Regions from separate parts of the Spongiibacter taiwanensis genome, predicted to be linked through region 1. Evidence: predicted binding sites of a transcription regulator. Region 1 holds the regulator's gene; each other region holds the start of a gene.
The links. Region 1 encodes PhoB, which activates phosphate uptake and scavenging genes when phosphate is short. Its sites were predicted from a motif close to TGTCATAAANNTGTAACA; they were not measured.
Positions count from the first base shown of each region.

Region 2: the regulator PhoB is predicted to act here: its motif matches at 2,083-2,100, upstream of NCG89_RS03405 (phosphatase PAP2 family protein).
Region 3: the regulator PhoB is predicted to act here: its motif matches at 2,686-2,703, upstream of NCG89_RS15320 (OprO/OprP family phosphate-selective porin).

Region 1 is NZ_CP098455.1:64,791-72,629, reverse strand. Features, by position in the region: gene pstA (phosphate ABC transporter permease PstA) at 1-1,220, opposite strand, end outside; gene NCG89_RS00325 (ABC transporter permease subunit) at 1,245-3,479, opposite strand; gene NCG89_RS00320 (PstS family phosphate ABC transporter substrate-binding protein) at 3,649-4,617, opposite strand; gene phoR (phosphate regulon sensor histidine kinase PhoR) at 4,710-6,005, opposite strand; gene phoB (phosphate regulon transcriptional regulator PhoB) at 6,013-6,720, opposite strand; gene purU (formyltetrahydrofolate deformylase) at 6,805-7,659, opposite strand; gene NCG89_RS00300 (SPFH domain-containing protein) at 7,666-7,839, opposite strand, start outside.
Region 2 is NZ_CP098455.1:695,920-703,758, reverse strand. Features, by position in the region: gene NCG89_RS03415 (DUF2817 domain-containing protein) at 1-403, opposite strand, end outside; gene NCG89_RS03410 (MJ1255/VC2487 family glycosyltransferase) at 410-1,468, opposite strand; gene NCG89_RS03405 (phosphatase PAP2 family protein) at 1,497-2,024, opposite strand; gene NCG89_RS03400 (class I SAM-dependent methyltransferase) at 2,149-2,760, opposite strand; gene sthA (Si-specific NAD(P)(+) transhydrogenase) at 3,411-4,799, shown strand; gene NCG89_RS03390 (PA3496 family putative envelope integrity protein) at 5,032-5,214, shown strand; gene NCG89_RS03385 (DUF3014 domain-containing protein) at 5,496-6,278, shown strand; gene NCG89_RS03380 (MaoC family dehydratase) at 6,335-7,213, opposite strand; gene NCG89_RS03375 (AraC family transcriptional regulator) at 7,363-7,839, shown strand, end outside.
Region 3 is NZ_CP098455.1:3,381,609-3,389,447, reverse strand. Features, by position in the region: gene gpt (xanthine phosphoribosyltransferase) at 1-431, shown strand, start outside; tRNA gene NCG89_RS15345 (tRNA-Arg) at 535-611, shown strand; gene NCG89_RS15340 (hypothetical protein) at 996-1,238, shown strand; tRNA gene NCG89_RS15335 (tRNA-Asp) at 1,391-1,467, opposite strand; tRNA gene NCG89_RS15330 (tRNA-Val) at 1,525-1,600, opposite strand; gene queD (6-carboxytetrahydropterin synthase QueD) at 1,859-2,224, shown strand; gene NCG89_RS15320 (OprO/OprP family phosphate-selective porin) at 2,781-4,166, shown strand; gene NCG89_RS15315 (SulP family inorganic anion transporter) at 4,225-5,868, opposite strand; gene NCG89_RS15310 (carbonic anhydrase) at 5,865-6,536, opposite strand; gene NCG89_RS15305 (hydrogen peroxide-inducible genes activator) at 6,652-7,596, shown strand; gene NCG89_RS15300 (lysophospholipid acyltransferase family protein) at 7,617-7,839, opposite strand, start outside.

The DNA of each region.
Region 1 (7,839 bases):
CACAGGAGTCCCGGGGTGCCAAAGGTGGGTGCCGGCAGTGCCTCTGGAAAAAAGGCCTTGTCCATTTCGGCACCGAGAAAATAGATAAAAAAGCCCAGCCCAAATACCCCGTAAACAATGGACGGCACACCAGCCAGGTTGTTGACAGCGATACGGACGATGCGCGTCATCAGGCCTTGTTTAGCATACTCGCGCAGATAGACCGCAGCGATCACGCCAAAGGGTGTCACCAACACAGACATGATCAACACCATGATGACGGTGCCAAAAATTGCCGGGAAAATGCCCCCTTCCGTGTTGGCTTCCCGAGGTGCCTCGCTGAGAAACGCCCAGAATTGTTCGAAGTAAAACCCGGTTTTGGCAAACACCGACATGGTGTTGGGACGGTGGGCTTTAACCACCGTGGCAAAGCGCATGGTCACTTCACGACCACTGGCTGTCTTGGCGGTAAAACTGTCCTGCCGCCACTCTCGATAGAGTTCCTGCAAACGCTTTTGCAGCACCTGATACTGCGCTTCCAGCTCGGCCCGACTTTCGGCGTTCGCGGCCTGGACCCGCTGCAATTGTTGCTCGCTCAAGCTGGAGTCCAACTCCGCCGCACGATCCTTTAACCGCAGTCGTTCCATGGCATGGTTGATGGAGCCGATATCGTGTTTTTCGATTCGCTCAATCTGCTCATGCAACAGATCTGCTGCAGCCACTTTATTCTGAAAGGCCTGCCACAGATCTGCATCGGCAATTTCCAGCGTTTTTCCCTGTTCTTGAATGGCGGTGAGATAGCCGTAGAAGTTGCCCCACTCCCGCCGCTCGATCACCACCACCGACTCCGGATAGCTGATGGCACTGAGGTAGTCACTCAGCACCCATTTGAAATCAACACCAGTAACATCACGGTTACCCTGTTTTACCAGTGCCCGCTCGACAAAGGGCTTGGTTTCCGGCAGCGGGTATCCAGCGCTAAGCAGTTGCTCCAAGGGAACAGATTCGGTTTCAACGTGCTCTGCCAGCAGAGCCGAGGCGACTTCCCCCGGCGGCGCGTAGGTAGCAGACATCACCGCAGATGGCCAAAAGTGACCAAATCCCCGTACCGCCAAGAGCACTAACAAGCCGATTACCGCGAGGGTGCTGACCGTTACCGCTGCTGCGTTGGCCCAAATCATCGGCTCGCCGCGCTTGCACCAATTTAAAAAGCCGTCCTGTTGTTGCCCGCGTAGATTCATTGCTTTTCTCTTCTCCACCAGCAATTACAGGTTGCCGTAGCGCATGCGCAAACGCTGACGCACCACTTCTGCAACGGTGTTCACCAGGAAGGTGAACATGAATAAGACAAACGCCGCGAGGAACAATACCCTGAAGTGAGTGCTATCCACTTCGGTCTCGCCAATCTCGACCGCAATATTCGCCGCCAGCGTGCGCATTCCTTCAAAGATATTGGCATCCATAATGGGCGTGTTGCCGGTGGCCATCAGTACAATCATGGTCTCCCCCACAGCACGGCCCATACCAATCATCAGTCCAGAAAAAATACCTGGGCTGGCGGTGGGCAGCACGACACCCACCAGGCTCTGCCAAGGTGTCGCGCCCAGCGCCAGAGACCCGTGACTAAGATGTTTGGGCACTGAGAAAATCGCATCTTCAGCGATGGAGAAGATCGTTGGAATCACCGCAAACCCCATCGCAATTCCGACCACCAAGGCGTTGCGCTGATCAAAGGAAACCCCCAGATCACGCGTCAGCCAACGCCGCATATCGCCATCAAAAAGCATCTTTTCCATGGGAGCGCCCAGCGCCACACACAGCATCACTAGGCCGATAATCACCGGCACTAACAGCACTGGGTGCCATCCATCAGGCACATGTTTGACCACCTTGCCGGGCAACTTGGACCACAACCATGCAAACAGCAATATCGAAACGGGCATCAGCAACAGCAGACTGAATACCGCCGGCATATTCTTTTCGATGAAGGGCGCCAACCACAAACCCGCCAGAAAGCCGAGAATGACCGTAGGCAGGGCCTCCATCAATTCGATCACGGGTTTTATCTTGCGACGCAGCGTCGGCGCCATGAAGTACGCTGTGTAAATGGCTCCGCAAATCGCCAGCGGTGCGGCAATCAACATCGCATAGAAAGCCGCCTTTAAGGTGCCAAATGCCAGCGGTGCAAAACTGTATTTGGGTTCAAAATCGTTGCTCGCTGAGGACGACTGCCAGACGTAGGCGGGCTCAGAGTAGCTTTCGTACCAAACCTTTTCCCAAAGGGCTGACCACGACAGCTCCGGGTGCTCATTGTGCACCGCGTATTCCAAAATATTGCCATCGTCACCCTCAACCAGAAGGCGGTTAGCCCGGGGTGATATCGCCATCGCCGCTGGATGCTTCAGCGGCAGCGCTTCGTTCAGCAGTCGGCGGTGGGCCGTTGAGTGAAAAATATCGAGTTGGCCCTGACTGCCCAACGCCAGAAAACCCTTGCGTCGGTGTTCAGTGACCAGGGCCGAAACCCCCTCTTCGGCTGAGCGATCGAACTGGCGAATTTCTTTCAACCGATAACCACTGGCCGATGCGGTATCTCGCACCACAAACCACTGAGCCAAGTCTCCCTCGCTGGATGCGGCCAAGATCGAAATACCACCAAGCAGAAAGCGGATATCGCTCAGGTTGCCGCGTTCAAACAAATGCCCCTTGTCGGCAACCGTACCGGCACGTAAATCAATCAGACGAAACTCACCACTTTCACTAAAGACATACAGCCAGCGCTGATCGGGATCGATCAACAGAGACTGCGCAACCATTGTCAGGGGCGGTAACGGCAGGGCCGCCTCCACAAGCGTAACCTCCTCTGTCAGGAAGTCCTCTTCTTTTTGCCAGCGTTTTCCCACCAATTTGCCATCGGAAACGCCGACGACAACAAGCGCATCATCGCCATCATTTACAGCCAGCGCGTCTAACGAACGCCCCTCGGCCAATGTCAGCGGCGCATCACCATACGGAAAGCTCAACCGCGGCGTAATGACGCGGGTGTTGTTAGGGTAACTGGTACGGTAGTCGTGTTTCGCAATGAGAACTTCGCCCGAATCACTACCGAGCGCAAAGACGCGGCTGACCTCTGACTCAATGGTAAAACTGGATAAATCACCCGAGCCGACATTGAGCTGTTGGCGCTTCATCTCACGCCCTGAGCCAACTTCAAAAAAAACAGCCGCGCCGTCCCGGTCTAGGCGAAACCCCACCTCGGCCTGCTCTTCCATTGCCAAATACAAGGCTGCGCCGCCGGCTGGCGCCGGGTATTCGGCCAGCTTTTCAATACTGGCAGCGCGAAACAATGGCAGGATTTCGTAGAGGAGATAGAAAAAAATCAACAGAATGGCGAACAGAATCGCCACACCGCCGCCGGTGATCGTGACCGCGGCAGCCGAGTCTTTAAATTGGCGCCAACGACGGAAAGCCGACGCGGTATTTCTCACTTCCGCAGAATTCATGCAACGTTGCCCTGATGGGTGCCCGAGCGGTAAACGTAAACCACCCAGCCTATGTTAATTCGGTTGCCAAACCATGACACGCAATGCCATGACTTCAGCAACCTGCCGAACGATAAACAAAGGGTCGCCGCAGTCACTGCGCCGACCCTTAAAACATCATCCGTGCCGCTTACATTTCAAGCAGCGCGTAGATACGCTCAACCACTTTGGCGGGCAGCGGCACGTAGCCGTCTTTTACCACCACTTCCTGCCCCTCACGGGACAGCACCAGCTTAAGAAACTCACGCTCCAGCGGCGCCAGCGGCTGGTTTGGCGCTTTATTGACGTAGACATAAAGGAAGCGTGATAAAGGATAGGTTCCCTTGGTCGCGTTTTCTGCGGTGGCTTCAACAAAGCTACTCTTGTCATCTTTCGCCAGCGGGATCGGCCGAACACTGGGTGTTTGGTAGCCAATACCAGAGTAGCCAATGCCGTTAATCGAAGTCGATACCGATTGCACGACTGAAGCCGAACCGGGCTGCTCATTAACACCATTTTTGAAGTCGCCTTTACACAGGGCTTCTTCCTTAAAATAGCCGTAGGTTCCCGATACCGAGTTACGGCCGAAGATCTGAATATCACGGCCAACCCAAGACCCGCTCATTCCGAGCTGCCCCCAAGACTGCACCGCCTCTACAGCGCCGCAGCGGCGAGTGCTGGAGAAAACCGCATCAACTTGGGCAATCGTCATACCTTCGATCGGATTATCCTTGTGCACAAACACCGCCAGGGCATCAATGGCCACAGGCACGGCAGTGGGTTTGTAGCCGTATTTGCCTTCAAAGGCCTCGATTTCCTTATCCTTCATTTTTCGGCTCATTGGGCCGACATTGGAGGTACCCTCGGTCAGCGCTGGGGGCGCGGTGGACGACCCAGCGGCCTGGATTTGCACATTCACATTCGGGTAATGCCGCTTAAAATCTTCAGCCCACAGGGTCATCAGATTGGCGAGGGTATCGGAACCGACGCTGGAGAGATTTCCGGCGACACCCGACGCTTTCTCGTAAGATGCCAGACCGGGGTCTACTTCGGCGCCCGCCAGCGAGAACCCTGCGGTCACACTCAGCGCCATTGCCATTAGACTTTGCTTGATTTTCACGGACCTCTCCTCAAACCAGTAAACTCGTCTAAGGGGGCACTCTAAACCCCAATTGTTACAGTTATGTTACAAAACGATGACTACCCAAAAAATCACTTTAACTTATTGATTAGTAATGATTTTGGAAAAACACAACTGAAGCAACTGCCCTGGGATATGACACTTTTAATACGCAATTCGGCGCGATGTCGAATCAACACGTGCTTGACAATCGCCAGCCCAAGGCCGGTACCGCCAGTGTCGATGGAGCGACTTTCCTCGACGCGATAAAAGCGTTCGGTCAGCCTGGGAATGTATTGCGGCTCAATGCCAATGCCCGTGTCTTCGACTTCAAAATAGGCGTGATAGTCATCCTGAAACCAGCGCAGAGTAATTTGATCCCCGGCCTCGGTGTACCGCGCAGCGTTGACCGCCAGGTTCGAGAAGGCGCTGCGCAGTTCAGCGTAGCAACCCCGTAGGTCAGCATCATCATCGCATTCAACCCGAATCTCCCGCTCCCCTTTTGCCGCGGCCGAAACCTCTTCGGCAATCATTTCCATCAGCGGGCGCATTCTGATCTGCTCTTGCTCGGAGGCCGGCAACGTTTCCAGCCGCGACAACAGCATCAAGTCTTGAATCAGATTATGCATGCGCCGGGATTGTTGCAGCATCTGAGCGATGGCCCGATCCCAACGGGGGTTTTCGCCACCGTGCTCGGCAAAGGTTTCGAGATAACCATTGATAACAGTCAGCGGCGTACGCAATTCGTGGGATACGTTGGCAACGAAGTCCTTGCGCATTTTTTCGAGGCGATGGGTCCGGGTCACATCTCGCGCAAACAACAACCTACTACCCTGGCCGAAAAAACTGATATTGATACTCAGCTGTATATGCCCATTGACTGGAGACGACATCTCCAATGGCATTTTGTATTTTTCTGATTCGAAATAACGCAGAAAGGCTGGCGCACGGATCAAGTTGACTAGTTGGCGCCCCGTGTCCTCCTCGTGCTGCAACCCAAGCAAGTCCACTGCCGCGGTATTGCACCATTCAATATTACCGGCTGCATCCAACATCACTACGGCGTCCGACATAGACGCAAACGACGCCCGCAGATACTCCACCGTAGCGCCCAGACGCGCCCGATCCTGGGCGCCCTGACGATGCAGGTCGTAGATTGAATCTAAAACCTGTCCCCACATACCTGTTGCCTCCGGTGGCTCACCGTCCATGCCACCCTGTAACCATGTATTCAATTTTTTGAGTTGTAACAACAGCCAAGCACACGCGGCAATAGCAGCAATCAGCAGCGGCCAAACACCCACTTGGAACAGCGCGCACACCAACGCAATGCCAATTAGGGGAATACTGACTTTAGTCAGCTCGGTCTTCCAGCCACTATCCCGCATTGCGTCGTCAGGCGCTTATGCCAGTCGCAGAAAAACGGTAACCGGTGCCTCGCACGGTCTGGATTAACTGACCGAAATCCTGACGATCCGTCTGCAGCGCTTTACGCAAACGGCGGATATGCACGTCAACCGTGCGCTCTTCAACATAAACGTTGGTTCCCCACACCTGATCCAATAGCTGGCCACGACTGTAAGCGCGCTCTTGGTGGGTCATGAAAAACTTGAGCAGTTTGAATTCGGTTGGGCCCATATCAAGGGGGTCCTGGTGGGCAAAGACCCGGTGACTCGCCGGGTCGAGTTTCAAGCCATTCACTTCAATACTTTCCTCGTCACTCTGACTGCCACTGCGACGCAACACTGCCTTAATCCGGGCCATCAACTCCCGGGAGGAAAAGGGTTTGGTGATGTAGTCGTCAGCACCGACGTCCAGACCCTGGACGCGGTTATCCTCATCGTCCTTAGCGGTCAGCATAATGACCAACAGGTCTTTGGTGAGCTCTTCACGACGCAGACGGCGCAGCAATTCAATACCGCTGGTCACTGGCATCATCCAGTCGAGCAGAACGAGGTCGGGGCGCTGATCAACGATAATGCCATGGGCTTCCTGGGCATTACTGGCTTCCAGGCACTGGTAGCCGGAAAGTTCGAGGCCGACCCGAATCATCTCGCGAATAGCCGCCTCGTCATCGACAATCAGAATGGTCTTTTCATTCATTCTATAAGCCTTTAACGACGATTTTCATGACTGCATTAAATCGACACTTGATGACATTTTTATGACGATCGGTTTTTTTCTAATCTAATCAAACACTACCGTTTTATTCCCGTGAACTAGCACGCGATCTTCCAGGTGATTGCGCAGGGCACGAGCGAGTACCGCCTTTTCCACGTCTTTCCCCAAACGCACCATATCATCCTTGCTGTGTCGGTGGTTCACCCGAATCACATCCTGCTCGATGATGGGGCCTTCGTCGAGGGTCTCAGTCACGTAATGGCTGGTTGCACCGATAAGCTTCACCCCACGATCAAAGGCCTTTTGATAGGGATTGGCACCAATAAATGACGGCAGGAAACTGTGGTGAATATTGATCATTCGGCCCGGAAACGCCTGACAAAACTCCGGCGGAATGATTTGCATGTAGCGGGCCAGCACCACGCAGTCGGCTTGGGCAGCCAGGGTGAGCCGCATAATCTTGAGTTGGGCCTCAACTTTCGTCTCGGGAGTAACCGGCACATATTCAAAGGGAATACCGTGCCACTCCACCATACTGCGCAGGTTTTCGTGGTTACTAATGACGCAGGGAATGTCGCAGTCCAGCTCACCGCTGTGCCACCGGTGCAGAATATCGGCAATGCAATGGGAAGCGTGGCTGGCCAGAATGACGACTTTACGTTTGATATTGGAATCCACCAGCTGCCACTCCATGTCATAGGAGCCGGCAATCTCTTTAAAGCCTTCGCAAAAGGCATCAACACCGTGGGTCAATGACGCTGCGCGAATTTCATTGCGCATGAAAAACCAGTTACTTTCGGCGTCAGCGTGATAATTCGCTTCCGTTAGCCATCCGCCTTGCTCGGCAACATACTGGCTCACCCGCGCGACAATACCAACCCGGTCGGGACAACTGATAACCAGTCTTAAAGTATGCTCCATAAACTCCTACGCCTTGTTCAAAATGCCCTTGAGCGCCTGGGGCAGGTCTGCGGGCAACACAACCGTTTTCGCATTGCTGGAGCTGGACAGCTCCACCAGGGCATCTGCATATTTCTCGCCCAGCAAAAACAACGCCGGCAACTCTTCTCCCTTCACCGCCGCCGAGATCGCCTCAATCGC
Region 2 (7,839 bases), 630 kb from region 1:
TGCCCACCGGGTTGATCAGGGGCATGGCCACAATGGCAATCTGATCTTCAAACTGGGCGCGCCAGTGTTTGTCCCAGCGGCAGCGTTCCAGCACGCTTTCCAGCCAGGCCAGCAGCACTTGCGTGCCGATGCGTTCAACTCCGTGAATACCGCCGGTGACCACCAGACAGTGTCGGGCGCGTGCGGGGTTGCCCAGGGTGAGGGACACAATGGGTAATTCCATGTCCTCGAAGGGGACCGTGGCTTCGTTGCGGGCAACGAGCAGGTCTCGGGACACCCGGTAGAGTTGCTCGGTGGCCAGAAGCTCCGGCAGCCGCCGATGCAGGCGGCCCCGGCACAGGTCCATTACCTCGGTGAAGCTGGGGAGCTCGGGGCCAAAGGCGGTGTCGGCATCAACAGACAAAATATCTCAGCTCGCCTTTGCCCTGATCAGTGGATCGCCGCTGCGTTGCCAGAGTGATTGCACCAGGTCGTCGCTGTCGTGCCAGTGGCCTTGCATCAGCCAATCGCAGAGGGCTTCGGCAACGTCGGGGTAGCGCTGGGGCATTTGCCGGGGCAGTCCGGCCAGCCATTGTTTGATTCTATCCAGGGAGAACTCCAGCATGACGCTGGCGTGGCCCAGGGCCTCAAGGGCGGCGGCATTGCCGAGCTGTTCAGACTGCCCGGTAACGGGTTTGGCCAGGGCGGGAATGCCCATGTGCAGGCATTCGCTGATCAGCTCGAAGCCGGCATTGCAGATTACGCCCTGGGCGCTGCAAAGGTCTTTTTTGAAACCGTGGAGGTTGGTGCGCCGCTGGCTGACGTTGCCCAGTTCTTTGTCTTCGAGGGTGGGGGCATACTGAATAAAACGATAGCCGGGAATTTTGTTCAGCGCTTCCAATACCTGCTGCTGATTTTCAAAGGGCAGGTACACCACAAAGTGCGGCGGCAGGGTCGGCGGTAGCAGCGTCTCTTTGGGGTTGATAATCGGCGGCACAATCGCGGCGTTAAAGTGGTGCCAGTGCAGGCCGATGCGGTATTTGGCCGGGGCAAAGTAACGCATCACCAGGCGGTTGTTAAAATCGACCCCGCGCTGGGGGACGTCGGGATGACCGAAGGCGTACTGGTGGCCGATGCCAACAACAGGTTTATTTCGCAGGCGGCCCGCCCAGGCCGTGACCGGCTCAAAGTCGGTGACGATCACGTCGATATCGTCCAGGGGGAGCGATCTAACGTCGTTGATAAACCGCAGGGGTTTGGCCTCCAGCACGGTGTGCAGGTGGCTGATCCGGCCGTTGCGGGTGGCAAAACTCAAGCCGTGGCGAAGTTGGTAGTCGCCAAACACTTCCATGTCGAAGTAGTTATCAAAGTCGCGCCCGCTAAACAGAAACTGGACATCGGCGCCCCGGGCATTGAGGTGCTTTGCCATCATTCGCGCCCGGGAGATGTGGCCGTTGCCGGTGCCCTGAACGCCGTAAAGTATCTTCATTGTGCTTCCTGAAACCCGAAGTGGTCGATCAGACCATTACCTGAGCGTGGGCCAAATGGGCGATGATGATGCCCAGCGCCGCGCCTGCCAGGGTGTCGGTGGGGAAGTGCACCCCGAGAATGACCCGGGAGGCGGCAACCGCGATGGCCCACAAAAACATGGGTGCTGCAATCACACCGAAAAACAACACGGTTAACGTGGACAGCAAGAAGGCGGCTGCCGTATGGCCAGAGGGAAAGCTGAATTCATCCGAGGCGATGATGCTGGCACTGAAGGCGGGGATGGCGGCAGGTGGGCGCCGACGGCGGCAGGTATTTTTCAGCACCCAGTAGAGAGGCAGCCAAACGGCGAAGCTGAGGGCCACGGCAATGAGGTAGTTGAGCCCCTGGCTGACGCCAATGCTGTAGAGCAGAATTGGCAACAGTAGCTGGGTGTAGCCATCACCGGTTTTTGAAATGCCGTAGGCAATGCGGGACAGACGCTGCTGATGGCGGGTTCCCACACAGGCCAGAAACATTCTTACATCGAACTGATTTATCGACTGTATTAAGCGCATAGTAGTGTCCTCATGCTAGGAACTCTACGCGGCTGACGTTGCAGCACAGTGACGTTTATATTGCAGAATTACGACATCGTGACCTGCAGATGTCCCGTAGCCTGGCGGCGCAGGTGACGGTCAATCAGGCGTTCTCAATCAGCAGAATGCTGCCGCGATAGCGGCTGGACAGGCTACTTTGCCAGGGAAAAAGCTCGGCAAATTGCGATTCAATCAGCGCATCGGCCACATCGAGAAAAGGCGGGCGATTGGGGTCGCTGATCAACACCTTCTGCACGCCTGCCTCCAACGCCCGGTTGATACAGTCGTAAAGGTCGGCGGCCATGTCGTCCCAAAAGCAGATATCGCTGCCGAGCAGCACATCAACCCCCTCGAATTGGGCCTCAGTGAGGCTCGAAAAGTCCTGAGTCAACGTGCTAACCTGAAGATCGTTGTGGCTCGCTTGGGCTGCCAGGAAAGGAAAAACGCTGTCGTCGGCATCCAGTGCGGTGACCTCGCAGCCGCGGCTGGCACAGTACAGACCGGCCAGCCCCCAACCACAACCCAGTTCCAATACCCGTGTCCCTGCGGTCAAAGGGTGCTGCTCCAGGTAATCCGCCAGTACCAGGCTGGCGCTCCAGGTTTTATTGCCGTGCAACGAGGTGCGGCTTTGACGTTTCAATCGACGAATAGTGGGGTGACGGCTGGTCATCCAGTCCAGTCCGTAAAATGCTTTGGTGTGGCTAGAAGCGGTCACGCAGAGGCTCTCGTTGGGTAATTAGACGACCCGAGGGCCGGTGGTAATCTTGCTGGATGCAGCGCTGACAAGGTCAGGGCTGAATGGACAGCGCTTACGTTAGATAAGTATCACCCAGATTGTCATTCCCGCGAAGGCGGGAGTTGAGGCTGACTGGGGTATTATCGTTGCTGGATACTCGCCTTCGCGCACTAGTGTCCGGAATAATTTTTATGTCGTCATGCTCGCGAATGCGGGCATCCAGAAAACCCAGCACGTTAGCAATCACTGGATACCCGCGTTCGCGGGTACGACGATATTCGGTAACCCCTCTGGCCGGTTGTGCATTTAGGCTTTTATAAATCAAGTCTCGCCTCTGGCAGGTGCTGTTTGTGTCCACGATGTAAAGTCCTTGCAAGCCGTGGCGCAAATTATTCCGGACAGCAGTGCGCGAGGGCAGAAATCCAGGTTTGCCGGGGTATTATGGTTGCGCAATACCCGGCTTCACCGGGGTGACAGGCTTAAGTCAGTGCCATTCGGGTCAGAGCTTACACCAAAGTCGAGATTACCAACGCCCCTGAACACGGGATAATTGCCGCAAATGAGTGGGTCGCTTTGTTGATTTTGGCAGGGCGGCAAGCAGAATCGATGCTGATACAGCGAGGAGCATTATGGGCCAGGATTACGATGTGATTGTGTTGGGCAGTGGCCCGGCGGGGGAGTCGGCAGCGCTCAATGCCAGCAAGCGCGGTCAGCAGGTCGCTGTGATCGAGTCCCAGTCGTTGGTGGGAGGGGCCTGCACCCATCAGGGCACGATTCCTTCCAAGGCCCTGCGGCATATGGTTCGCCAGGCCATTCGCTTTAATCAGGCGCAGATCTTTCGGGATCTGGGTGATCCCCGCACCCTGACCTACCCCAAGCTCCTCAGCCATGCAGAGGAGGTCATCGCCCAGCAGGTTGCCATGCGCAGCCGCTTTTACTATCGCAACAATATCGAGCTGATTCACGGCCAGGCCAGCTTTGTGGACAGGCATACCCTGTCGGTGCAGCGCCAAGGTGGCCGAAGCACCCAGCTGCGGGCAGCCCAGTTTGTGATCGCCACCGGGTCTCGTCCCTATCGTCCCGCTGATATCGACTTTGATCACCCCCGGGTGTACGACAGTGACACGATTCTGAAAATGACCAACACCCCGCGCAAGATGATCGTCTATGGCGCCGGGGTGATTGGCTGTGAATACGCGTCGATTTTCTCCGGTATCGGTATGAAGGTGGAGCTGGTCAATACTCGCGACCGGCTGCTGGAATTTCTCGATGACGAAATCTCCGACGCCCTGAGTTACCACCTGCGCCATATGGGGGTGATGATGCGCCACCGGGAAGAGGTGGATCGGGTAGAGGCAACGGACCTGGGGGTTACCCTGCATTTGAAATCTGGCAAGCGCCTGCACAGCGATGCGCTGCTGTGGTGTAACGGCCGCAGCGGTAATACCGACGCGCTTAACCTGTCAGCGGTGGGACTGGAGGCCGACCATCGCGGTCAACTCCAGGTGGATGAGCACTATCAGACGGCCGTTCCCGGCATCTTTGCTGCGGGCGACGTGATCGGTTGGCCGAGTCTGGCCAGTGCCGCCTACGATCAGGGCCGGGCTGCGGCGGCCTCGGCCCGGGGCAAGGAGCAGTGTCGCTTTGTCGACGATGTGCCCACCGGAATTTATACCCTGCCGGAAATCAGCTCTGTGGGCCTGACCGAGCGCGAACTCACCGAGGCGAAGATTCCCTACGAGGTGGGGCGCGCGTCTTTCAAGGACACCGCTCGGGGGCAGATCAGTGGCGAGACGGTGGGTATGCTCAAGTTGCTGTTCCATGTCGATACCCTGGAGATTCTCGGCATTCACTGCTTTGGCGCCGAGGCGGCAGAGATTATCCACATTGGTCAGGCAATCATGAAGCAGCCCGGTGAGGGCAATAATCTGCGCTACTTCCTCAACACCACCTTCAACTATCCCACCATGGCCGAGGCCTATCGCACGGCGGCGTTCAACGGCATCAATCGCCTCTGACACGCTCTCGACTGTCTCGGTTTTCCCATAGCTTTGCTTCGGCAACTCCCGGCTTTTTTGCAGCCGGGCAGAGGCCGTATTTTGCATTCTGAAAAAAATGACTTAAGCCGCAACTTTTTGATTGACACAGTTCCGTTCTAGGAATAAATAGTGCGACTTAAGGCGGCATGGGTTTGGTGGCTTTGATCCCGGCCTCCGGGTTTCCGATTTACCAGTAGCAGTGGAGTGGAATATGGCAGACGACTTGGCTGACGATGATCTGGAAGAAGGCTTTGAGGAGTCCGAAGACAGTGGTTTTGAAGAGCGCGCAGCAATGGGCGGCCGTGACCACAGTATTCGCCGAAAAATCGAAGAGCGTTTGGAACGCAAGCGCTTGATGGAAGAGCTCGACCTCCTCGACGACATCGACCTGTAAAACCGGGGCGCTTTGGCTGCCCGGTGATTGCTCGCCCAAGAATGCCGCATATTGCGGCATTTTGTTTTTCTGCTCCCGCAAAATTCCCCGACGCCCCAGCGGATCGCCCTGGTTGCCCGTAATGCGGGGCGGTTATACCATGTGAAAGTTGAATCTAGTTTACACTGACAGGCTTTTGAGCTGATGGGGTCTGGCGGTGTTGAGCATCCAGCCGGGGAACCAGTTGTCGCTTGCGACAACAAAAAACAATAACGTATTAAATCCACAAACGGGGTTGTCTAATGAATTGGAAAGCAATATCGGCAGTAGTAGCGATCGTAGCGGTAGCGGCGTTTGTCTGGTATGTCCTGGAGCGGTCGGCTACCACCGTCACTGAGCCGCCAGCACCCGGCGATGAATTGGTGGAAGATACCAAGCCGGTGAAGACGGTCAAGGAAACCCTCGCGGTGGAGTCTGACCCCGAGTATCAGCAAAAGGCAGACAGCATTGTTGCGCCGCCGACCTCTGTCGACAACAGCGACGAGAAAGTGCGAGAAGCTGCCGCCGACCTGTCGGAGCCGATGGCCGCCTGGTTGACGCCGGTAGAGCAGATCCGCAAGTGGGTCGCTCTGGTCGAGCAGATGGCATCCAACAAGCTGCCCAGCCGAAATTTGCCGGTGGTATACAACAAAGACAGCTTTCTGGTGATTGAGACCGAGCAGGGCTTGATTGCGGATCCCGCCAATTACAAACGCTGGGACCCGCTGATTTCAACCATTACCGCGCTGGACCCGAAGCAGGTCGCCATCTATTACAAAAAGTGGTCGCCCTTGCTGGAGACCAGCTACAACGAATTGGGCAACCCCCAATCATTTGATAATCAGTTCCGGACCACCATCGAGCACATGCTGTTTGTGGAGCCGATTCCGGCCAATGCCAAGTTGAAACAGCCCAAGGTATTTTACGAATACGCCGATGCCAAGCTGGAAAATGCCGACGCGCTGAGCAAATGGATGTGGCGGCTGGGGCCTGACAACATGGCAGCCCTTCAGGCCTGGTTGAAAGAACTGCAGAGCTACCTGTAAACCGCTGAGTTTGCCAGTAAGGCGCCCCTGCGGCGGCTTACTGGCAATACACGGGCCTAATCCAGATCCCGCAAATAGCCATCCAGATGGGGGCGGTCACCGCGCTCATTGCGCAACGCAAAATCGATTCCTTTATCGCCTTCCTGTTGGCAAAACTGCACCTTGGCTGGCAGGAAAATCGGTGTCTTGAACTGCGCGAAACATTCACTGCGCTCACCCACCTGATCACTCAGCGCGGCGATACAGGCTGCCTGACTCCACATGCCGTGGATGACCATCTTTTTAAAACCCAGAATCTTGGCGCTGAGATTGTGCAAGTGGATAGGGTTGAAATCACCGGATGCCCGGGCGTACTGGCGGGCCTGACGGGGATGCAGCTTCCAGATTTCAGCGTCGTCAAAGGGGCGCAGGGCAGGGCGTGGGCTGCTGTCGGCGGGCACGCTGGTTTTTGCCCGGGACAGATACAGACTCTCATCCTCCCAGACTTTGTCCTGATCCACGTAGGCCCGGCAAATGAACTGGAATTCAATCCCTTTGTCGTTCAAGCGTGTTTCGCCAATGCGGCAGTCCAGGGTGGGGCGCTCGCCGAGTTCGATGGGGCGGAACTGGCGCAGGGTGTTGGTCAGGTGAATACAGCCCATGGGGGTTACCGGAAAGTCTTTCTCCAGCATCATCGACATTTGCAGGCGAAAGGCGAGCACGTGAAGAAAGCTCATGGGCAACAGATTGCTTTGGGTGTCAAAGCCACAAACTTGTCGGTAACGCTGTAATTGGCCTTTGTCGATGCGCAATTTCTCCGCAGAAATTCGCGTGTCGGGAAAGGCGGGTGGTGTACTGATCTGCCGACCAGGCGACTTGCGGGTAAAGGCGGCCCGCAACAGCAACGGCGGTGTGCTGGGCAGGGATTTCATCTGGATTTGATTACTTGCGGTCATGCTGGGCTGCCTCCATACTTTAGCCGGTCCGGGTGCTGCCGGGACTGTTAATGCCAGTATAGGAAATAAGTCTGGCAGTGGAATTTGCCAGGATGCAGTTTATTGACGTTTTTGCGGCCAATGCGCAGTGGGTAACGAAACCAATCATAATGAATGACACGAGCAGAACCGACGTTTCCGATTTGAGTGATTCCAGTTTTCTGGTGCAACTAGTCTACCCCGCCATGGAAAAGCTCGGACTTGATGTGGCGCGCATCGTCGATGAATGCCGAATTTCCCCCGAGTTATTGAAGGATCGCACGGCCCGGTTTCCCCATGCCGCCCAGGCGCGGTTTTGGCGGGTGCTGGAGGAAGTCAGTGGTAACCCCCATATCGGTTTGCATATTGCTGAAGTGGTGCCGGTGTATCGGGGGCAGGTGCTGGAGTACCTGTTTTTAAGCAGCCCGAATTTTGGTGAGGGCCTGAAGCGCGCCCAGAATTATCAGCGTCTGGTCACTGATGCCATGCAGTTCGAACTGCAGCTGGGTGAACCCAGCTCCCGCCTTCGCCTGGACTTTGCCGGTGAAGACGATCCCTTTCTGCGGCATCGCAATGAGTGTTTTGCCCGCTTTCTGATCCGCTATTTT
Region 3 (7,839 bases), 400 kb from region 1:
CCTGGGATGAATTTCATCGCGACAGCAGAACTCTTGCGAGGCAACTGGTGGGCGGCAACTGGAAGGGCATCATCTGTATCGCCCGCGGTGGCCTGATTCCCGGTGGCATTCTCGCTCGAGAGCTTAACCTGCGTGTGGTCGACACCCTGTGTATCGCCAGCTACGACCACGACCAGCAAGGGCAAATCAATGTTCTGAAAAGTGTCGCCGGGGATGGCGATGGCTATATCTTGGTCGACGATCTGGTCGATACCGGCAAAACCGCAGAGATTGCCCGAGAGCTGCTGCCCAAAGCTCGGTTTGTAACCGTCTACGCCAAACCCAAGGCCATGGCCTTGGCCGATATCTTTATCCGGGAGTTTTCTCAAGATACCTGGATTCACTTCCCTTGGGATATCCAACACAGCTACAGCAAACCGCTGATTAGCTAAGCCCTGCGACAAAGCCCGCTCATTTCAACTACTTGTGCCTAACTGCTTGTAACTACTACAATTGCAGCCCGCAAAACTTGGCTACTACGCCAATCGCCATCATGCCCCGGTGGCACAGCTGGATAGCGCAGCCCCCTCCTAAGGGGCAGGTCGCAGGTTCGAATCCTGCCCGGGGCACCACTTTCCCTCCCATGCCAAATTTGCTTAGCCCCTCGGTACACACAATCGCCACCTTCTTACAGGCCGAAAAACCCAGCTCACATCCGCCCGCAATGAGACATATGTCTCAACACTAACATTCAGCCGCCAACCACTATTACAAATCGTTAGAAAGCGGATTAACCTGACGATGGCGGCTAAAACATTTCAGGCACAATGTGTGCATACCATTGCACGCACCAAATGCGCTTGAGATTGCGACAGGATGAAGACTCAGGCCGCGGCAAGTGACTTGCCCGCTCCCGATGAGCTTGAGAATCGGGAAATATTTAGGTCAGTTAGGATTACTAGGCCCACTAACAACGTTGGAAAGGGAGGTTTCGAACACGCTTTTGAGGTTTTCGCATGTTGATCATTGCCGCATTTTTCACTCTCTTGGCGACCCTGCTTCGCTGGGCCGGCCATAGCGCCATACTCGCAGGACTCACCTACGGCATCTATGCCCAAATTATCGATAGCGTCGCCATCGCGACACTCACCCTCCTCGCCCTTGCCGTGCTGACGCTGTTTGTGCAGCTGCTCGCCAATGGTTTGAGTCACATTGCCAGCGCCAGCGCGCCGATCGGTAGCGACGCAAGACGCTACTAACTGACAAAATTTGGTTTTTGGGACAGAGAATCCCTGTTAGCTAAGCAATGACTGAGACAGACTGGCACCAGTAGCCAAGCCGAAAAGGAAGGCGCTTTACACAGGAAAAACTTGCGATCATGAGGCCATATAGGCCCATAGAAGGGGAAAGTTGGCGGACCGGACGGGACTCGAACCCGCGACCTCCGGCGTGACAGGCCGGCATTCTAACCAACTGAACTACCGGTCCGCATACTTTCATACACTTACGTGTTCACGTAAAACCACACCTAAGTGTGCACTTGAATGGTGGGTGGTGACGGGATCGAACCGCCGACCCTCTGCTTGTAAGGCAGATGCTCTCCCAGCTGAGCTAACCACCCTGCGTTCAAGTGAGGCGCATTCTACAGTAAACCGAATGCTTGTCAAACCCTGGGCCGCATTTTTTTGAATTTTTTGTTAAATTGCTATCTTGCTGATTTTGCTCAATTTTTAACCAGCAATCTAACTCAGGTTGCCCAGCCTCCCCCAACGGCTCCCGTCGCCTCCTATCAGGCCTGTACAGGGCAATGACAGCTGATTACCATTAGCGCCAAATTTGCCAAGGAGGCCCCTCTTTGGCGGTGCGAGAGATCAAAGCATTGGAAATCTATAAAGAGTTCACCTTCGAGGCAGCCCATCGTCTTCCCAACCTGCCTGAAAATCACAAGTGTCGACGCCTTCATGGCCACAGCTTTATGGTACGGCTGTACGTGAGTGGCGAAATTGATCCCCACACCGGTTGGCTGATGGACTTCTCTGACATCAAGCGAGCCTTCGCGCCGATTTACGAGCAATTAGACCACCACTACCTGAATGACATCCCGGGACTCGAGAACCCCACTAGCGAGGTGTTAACGAAGTGGATCTGGAAAGCAACAAAACCTCGCTTGCCTGCCCTATCAGGGGTCGAAATCCGAGAGACTTGTACCAGCGGCTGCATATTCCGCGGCGTTGCGGATGAGTGAATCGCACCACCACCGAGCAAGTCCCGCCCCAGGATAAATCATCCGTGCAATTTGGTAACAGGTTACACCACGAAGGACTTGACGTAACACTTATTCACAGATAAGGCCACCCACCTCAAGTTTCTTCGCTTAGCAACAAAAAGTAACAACAAACATTATGAAAAATAGCTAACTTGTTGTTTATATTGAAAATAACACAAGTGACTAAATTTTGAACAATTTGTTACACCCCCGATAAACTCTCATTTAGCAGGCCAAACTGACAACTTGTCCACCAACTTATCCACAGATACTGTGGAAAACAACTTGTCACCTAATAAATATCGTTATAACCATTTTCCCCATAGGCACTGGCCATAACGCATTGGCTAATGCGCTCATTACGTTACACACGCTTTCAAATGAGCAAATATGCGGCAATTTCAAGCGGCCGCCCCACATTTGTCATCTAATCTTCATATTGTCATATTTATGTCACATTTCTGTCACAGAATGGCCGCACGCAGAGGGCGAGAAAGCGCCACCGGCTTGATTTACTGATAACGAGGGGAACTGTATGCCGCTTACGAAACTGACCAGACCAAAATCACTACTTCTCGCCATGACATCAACACTCGCGCTTGGCACAAGTGGTATCGCGGTTGCTGAAGGTCCTACCAGCCTGGAGCTCTATGTCGACACCACCACCAAACAGGTGTTTACCGAGCCCGGTCCCGGCCGGACCAAACTGGGGAATTTTCAGGCGGTTGGCGCAGGCAGCACAGCAACCACCCCCACCCTATCAATGGATAAGAAAGGTCTCGGCGTAAGCTCCAGCGACGGCAATTTTGAAATTAGCCTGGGCGGCAGATTGCATATCGATGCCAGTACCCAAAGCGGCGACGATAACCTGACAAAAGACGCCACTGCCGGCACCGAAATTCGTCGCAGCCGGCTCGCCTTGAAAGGAAAGGTTTATAACGACTACAAATTTCACTTAGAAATGGACTTTGCTGACGATGCCGTTGCCATGAAAGATGCGATGGTGACCTTCACTGGCATTGACGGTATTGAGCTGACTGTCGGCAACCAGAAGCACGCTATCAGCATGGAAATGGAAGAGAGCTCAAACGATATTATGTTTGTCGAGCGCTCATTGCTCAGCGCCTTGACCACACCCCACTTTGATCGGGCCATCGGCGTCAACCTGAAAGCTAAGGGGGACAACTGGTCTTTGCAGGGCGGCCTATATGGTGATGCGGTGGCGTCCGATAGCAAGAATAACGACGAGGGACACGGTGTGGCGATTCGCGGTACCTACACACCGCTGATGACAGCGACCGAGGTATTGCACTTCGGCGCGAGTGCCGGTCAGCGCAAGGCCACCGACGACAATACCTTGTCAAACAACAAGAGCCCGCGGTTCCGCTATGAAACCACCCATATCTCCGATTTGTATCTGAGCGACACCGGTGTGATCGCCGACTTTGAGGATATTACCTTCGCCGGGTTGGAAGCGGCCTATATGGCCGGCCCCTTTTCCATCCAGAGCGAGATGGGTAAAGCCTATATCAACCGCGCCAACGGCGCCGAGCTTGAGTTCGATGCATACTATGTTCAGGCCGCCTGGACACTGACCGGCGAATCCCGCAGCTATAAGGGCTCTGACGGCGAATTCAAGCGCTTGAAACCAGCAGCGAACTTTGACCTCAATCAGGGGACGTGGGGCGCATGGGAACTGGCACTGCGTCTGGACGAGTTAAACCTGACTGATGAGGATATTGGCGGCGGCGAGCAGCAGCGCTTCACGCTTGCACTTAACTGGTACCTCAATGAAAACCTGAGAATCATGCTCGACTACAGCCGCGCCTTCGACGTGACTGATGGGCCAGTAACCCATACTGATGGCAGCGACGCAGACGACCTGGATACCATCCAGCTGCGCACCCAGTTTGCCTTTTAAGATATACGGAAATTAACAAGCCGCCCGCGGGTTGCACCGCGGGCGGCTTTTCAGTTCCTCAACCCGCTGCCATCGCGGACAAGCTTCCTGCTTCCCCTGCCTCGGCCCGGTCTAGGGCTATCGCGGCCGCTCGCAGCGCATCAATGCGAGCATTGAAAACACCATCACCCGGCAAACCGCCGTTCATCTTTTCGAGCGTCTGCCGAACGGTGCCATTAAGACCGATCAAGTAGAGCGATTTGCCACTAATACTGGCGTCAGTCGCGATATTTTCCACGGCTACCACTGCCGAGACATCCAGCGAGGGGACCCGGGAGAAATCGAGTAAAAGCACTTGGCTGCCCGGTTCACAGTGTTCCCGCACATGGTGGCCCAAATCGGCGGCAGCACCGAAGCTCAGCGGGCCAGAAAATTCGAACAGCAAGGTCCGGTGACCGAGGCGTTCCAACAGACCACGCTCTTCCTCGGAATCCAAGTGCTCTGGCAAATAGCGCAGGTTTTCGATCTGCAGCTTGGCGATCTGGCGCACAAAGCTCAGCGCCGCGAGCACCACCCCAGCCGCTACGGCAGTGATCAAATCCACAAATACCGTTAACCCGAGAACCAGCCCCATCAGCGCCAAGTCCCAACGGGGGCCCTGGTGGGCGCGCTTGATATAGCTCCAGTCGACAATATCCAGACCGACCTTTACAAGGATACCCGCCAGCACTGCCAACGGAATATTCGATGCCAGTGGCCCCATGCCGAGAACAATCGCCAACAACACCAGAGCATGGACCGCACCCGAGATACGAGTCTTGCCGCCTGAGCGGATGTTAACCACTGTCCGCATGGTCGCGCCTGCGCCAGCGATACCGCCGAGCAACCCAGACACCGTGTTGCCCAGCCCCTGACCGACCAGCTCCCGATTACTGTCGTGGCGACTGCGGGTCATATTGTCGGCAACCAATGAGGTCAACAGGCTGTCGATGGAGCCCAGCAGGGCCAAAATAAAGGCCGCCTCAATCACCAATAACCACAGGCTCTGATCGGGAATTACCGGCAGGTTAAACGTCGGCAAGCCGGTCGGAATGTCGCCAAGCACAGGCACGTCGAGCAGCAGATAGGCAAGCACCCCGCCGATGATCAGCGCCGCCAAGGGTGCCGGCAGGTACTTACCGACCTTGGCGGGCCAGCTGTACACCAGCGCCAGGGTACCCAGGCCCAATGCCAGGTTGGCGACATGAATATCAGCTAACGCTGTGGGCAAGTGTCCCAGTGCCCCCAGAGTTCCGCTAGGTGCCTCATGCCCAAGCAGGGGGCTCAGCTGGAGAATAATAATGATGACACCGATACCGGTCATAAACCCCGATATCACCGGATAGGGCACCAAGCGAATATAGGCTCCCAGCCCCAGCACACCAAAGACAATCTGCAACAGCCCGGCGAGCACCACCGCGGTGAAGATCAGCGCGGCATCCCCGGAGAGACTGGCAAACAGCCCCGCCAGGACCACCACCATGGGTCCGGTCGGACCAGAGATTTGCGATTCGGTACCGCCAAACAGGGCCGCAAAAAAGCCAACGCAGATCGCGCCGTACAGCCCAGCCATCGGACCCAGCCCCGAAGCCACGCCCAGGGCCAGCGCGAGGGGTAACGCCACCACACCGGCGGTAATCCCGCCGGTAATGTCCCCTCTCAAATGAGAGAAATCCAGCTTCATCCCGCTGCGCCTCCACAGTTATGCAATCCCGCCTCGTTCAACAGGCTGCTGTAACGCTCGTCCATGACTTCGAACTCGCCCGACGCATCGTTGTAGCACAGCACCTCGCCGCTGCCGATGTTGTACACCCAACCGTGCAGGGTGACCCGGCCGTTGGCCAGCTTGGCCGCGACCGCAGGGTGAGTGCGCAGGTGCTGCAGCTGCAGCAGGACGTTTTCCTGGGTCAGTTCATCCAAGTGCTCTGCGCCGATACAACCGTGCCGCTCTTTGACCACCGCAGTGGCAGCACTGCAGTGCCCGAGCCATTCCCGAACATGGGGCATCTCAGTGAGCTTTTCCGGCGCGATTGCGCCTTTGATCGCACCGCAATCGGTGTGCCCACACACCACAATGTGGCTGACACCCAAACCGGCAACGGCAAATTCGATCGACGCCGTCATCCCACCGGTTTGATTGGTCCGGGGTGGCACTACGTTGCCGGCGTTGCGACAGATAAACAGCTCGCCGGGCTGGGTCTGGGTCACCAGGCTTGGATCCACCCGGGAGTCAGAACAGGTGATGAACAATACTTCCGGGCTCTGCCCGCCGGCCAGTTTTTGAAAATCTGCTTCTCGCTCAGGGTAAATTTCTTTCTGAAATTTAGCGACGCCGGAAATAAGCTGTTCCACGATAACATCCTCGTATTGACTGTGAGTGAAATGTGGAACAGATTATCAATTGATAGTTTTATAGAAGCATACAATAGCTGCTAATTAGTTTTAGTTATCAGGAGATCTGCCTTTCATGGCTAGAAAAATGCCCAGCATTGCCCAAATCCGCTATTTCGTCTCGGTCGCGGATCTCGCCAATTATCGAAAAGCCGCTGACGAACTGGGCATCAGTCAACCGGCGTTAACCACCCAAATCAGCGCCATGGAAACCACCCTTGGTGTCGCGCTATTCGAGCGTTCAAGGGCGGGCACACAGCTGTCGCCGGCGGGCCGGGAACTGCTGCCGGCGGCCCGGCAAATCCTGCTGTCCATGCAAGGATTTCAGGAGCAGGCCAATATGCTTTCAAGTGGCCATCAGGCAACCTATAAGCTCGGCATCCCGCCCACAGTGGGCCCCTACCTGCTGCCGCATGTGCTGCCCGACTTACACCAAAAGCATCAGGATTTGAAACTCCACGTGCGCGAGGCCGCTCACCGCATCCTGCTCAATGAGCTTGAAAAAGGCAGCTATGACCTAGTGTTAGTCCCACTCCCATTGCCCGTCTCATTGTCCCACTTTTCCATCGAGCCCCTGTTCACCGAATCGTTGAAATTTGTGGTGCCCAGCGATCATCGCTTTGCCGGCACAGAGCGGATAACACCAGCCAAACTACGCGGGGAAAAGGTGCTGACCCTGGAAGAACAGCACCATTTTCACCAGCAAATTCAGGAAATTTGCGAGAAGTCCGGGGCGATCATCCAGCCGGACTACGCCGGTACGAGTTTGGACACTTTGCGGCAGATGGTCGTGATGGGAATGGGAGTGGCGTTTCTGCCAGCACTGTATGTGCATTCAGAATTACACCACCCCAAAGCGCTACATGTTTGCGAGCTACAAAACAACCCGATCACTCGCCAGCATGGCCTGGTTTGGCGCTCGGCCGCACCCAACAGGGTATTTTATCGACGTATTGCAGCGGACATCCGCGACATTATCAAACGCCGCCTGGGCAAAGTTCAGGGTATCGAAAGCAGTTAGCCGAGAGGCGCAGGCGCCCGTCAGCTGTAGCGCCGATCTCGGTCTTTGAAGCCGGTTTTCTGGTTATAGAAGCGGTAGATTTCCTGGATATCAGCCTCAAAATCACCCGAGGGGTGGAAGATGCCGCCGACACCCGCCTCACGTCGAGAGGTGTCGACAAACCCCAGATAGATAGGCACACCCGCGCCCACCGCAATGTGATAAAAGCCCGCCTTCCATTGGGCCACTCGGCTGCGGGTACCT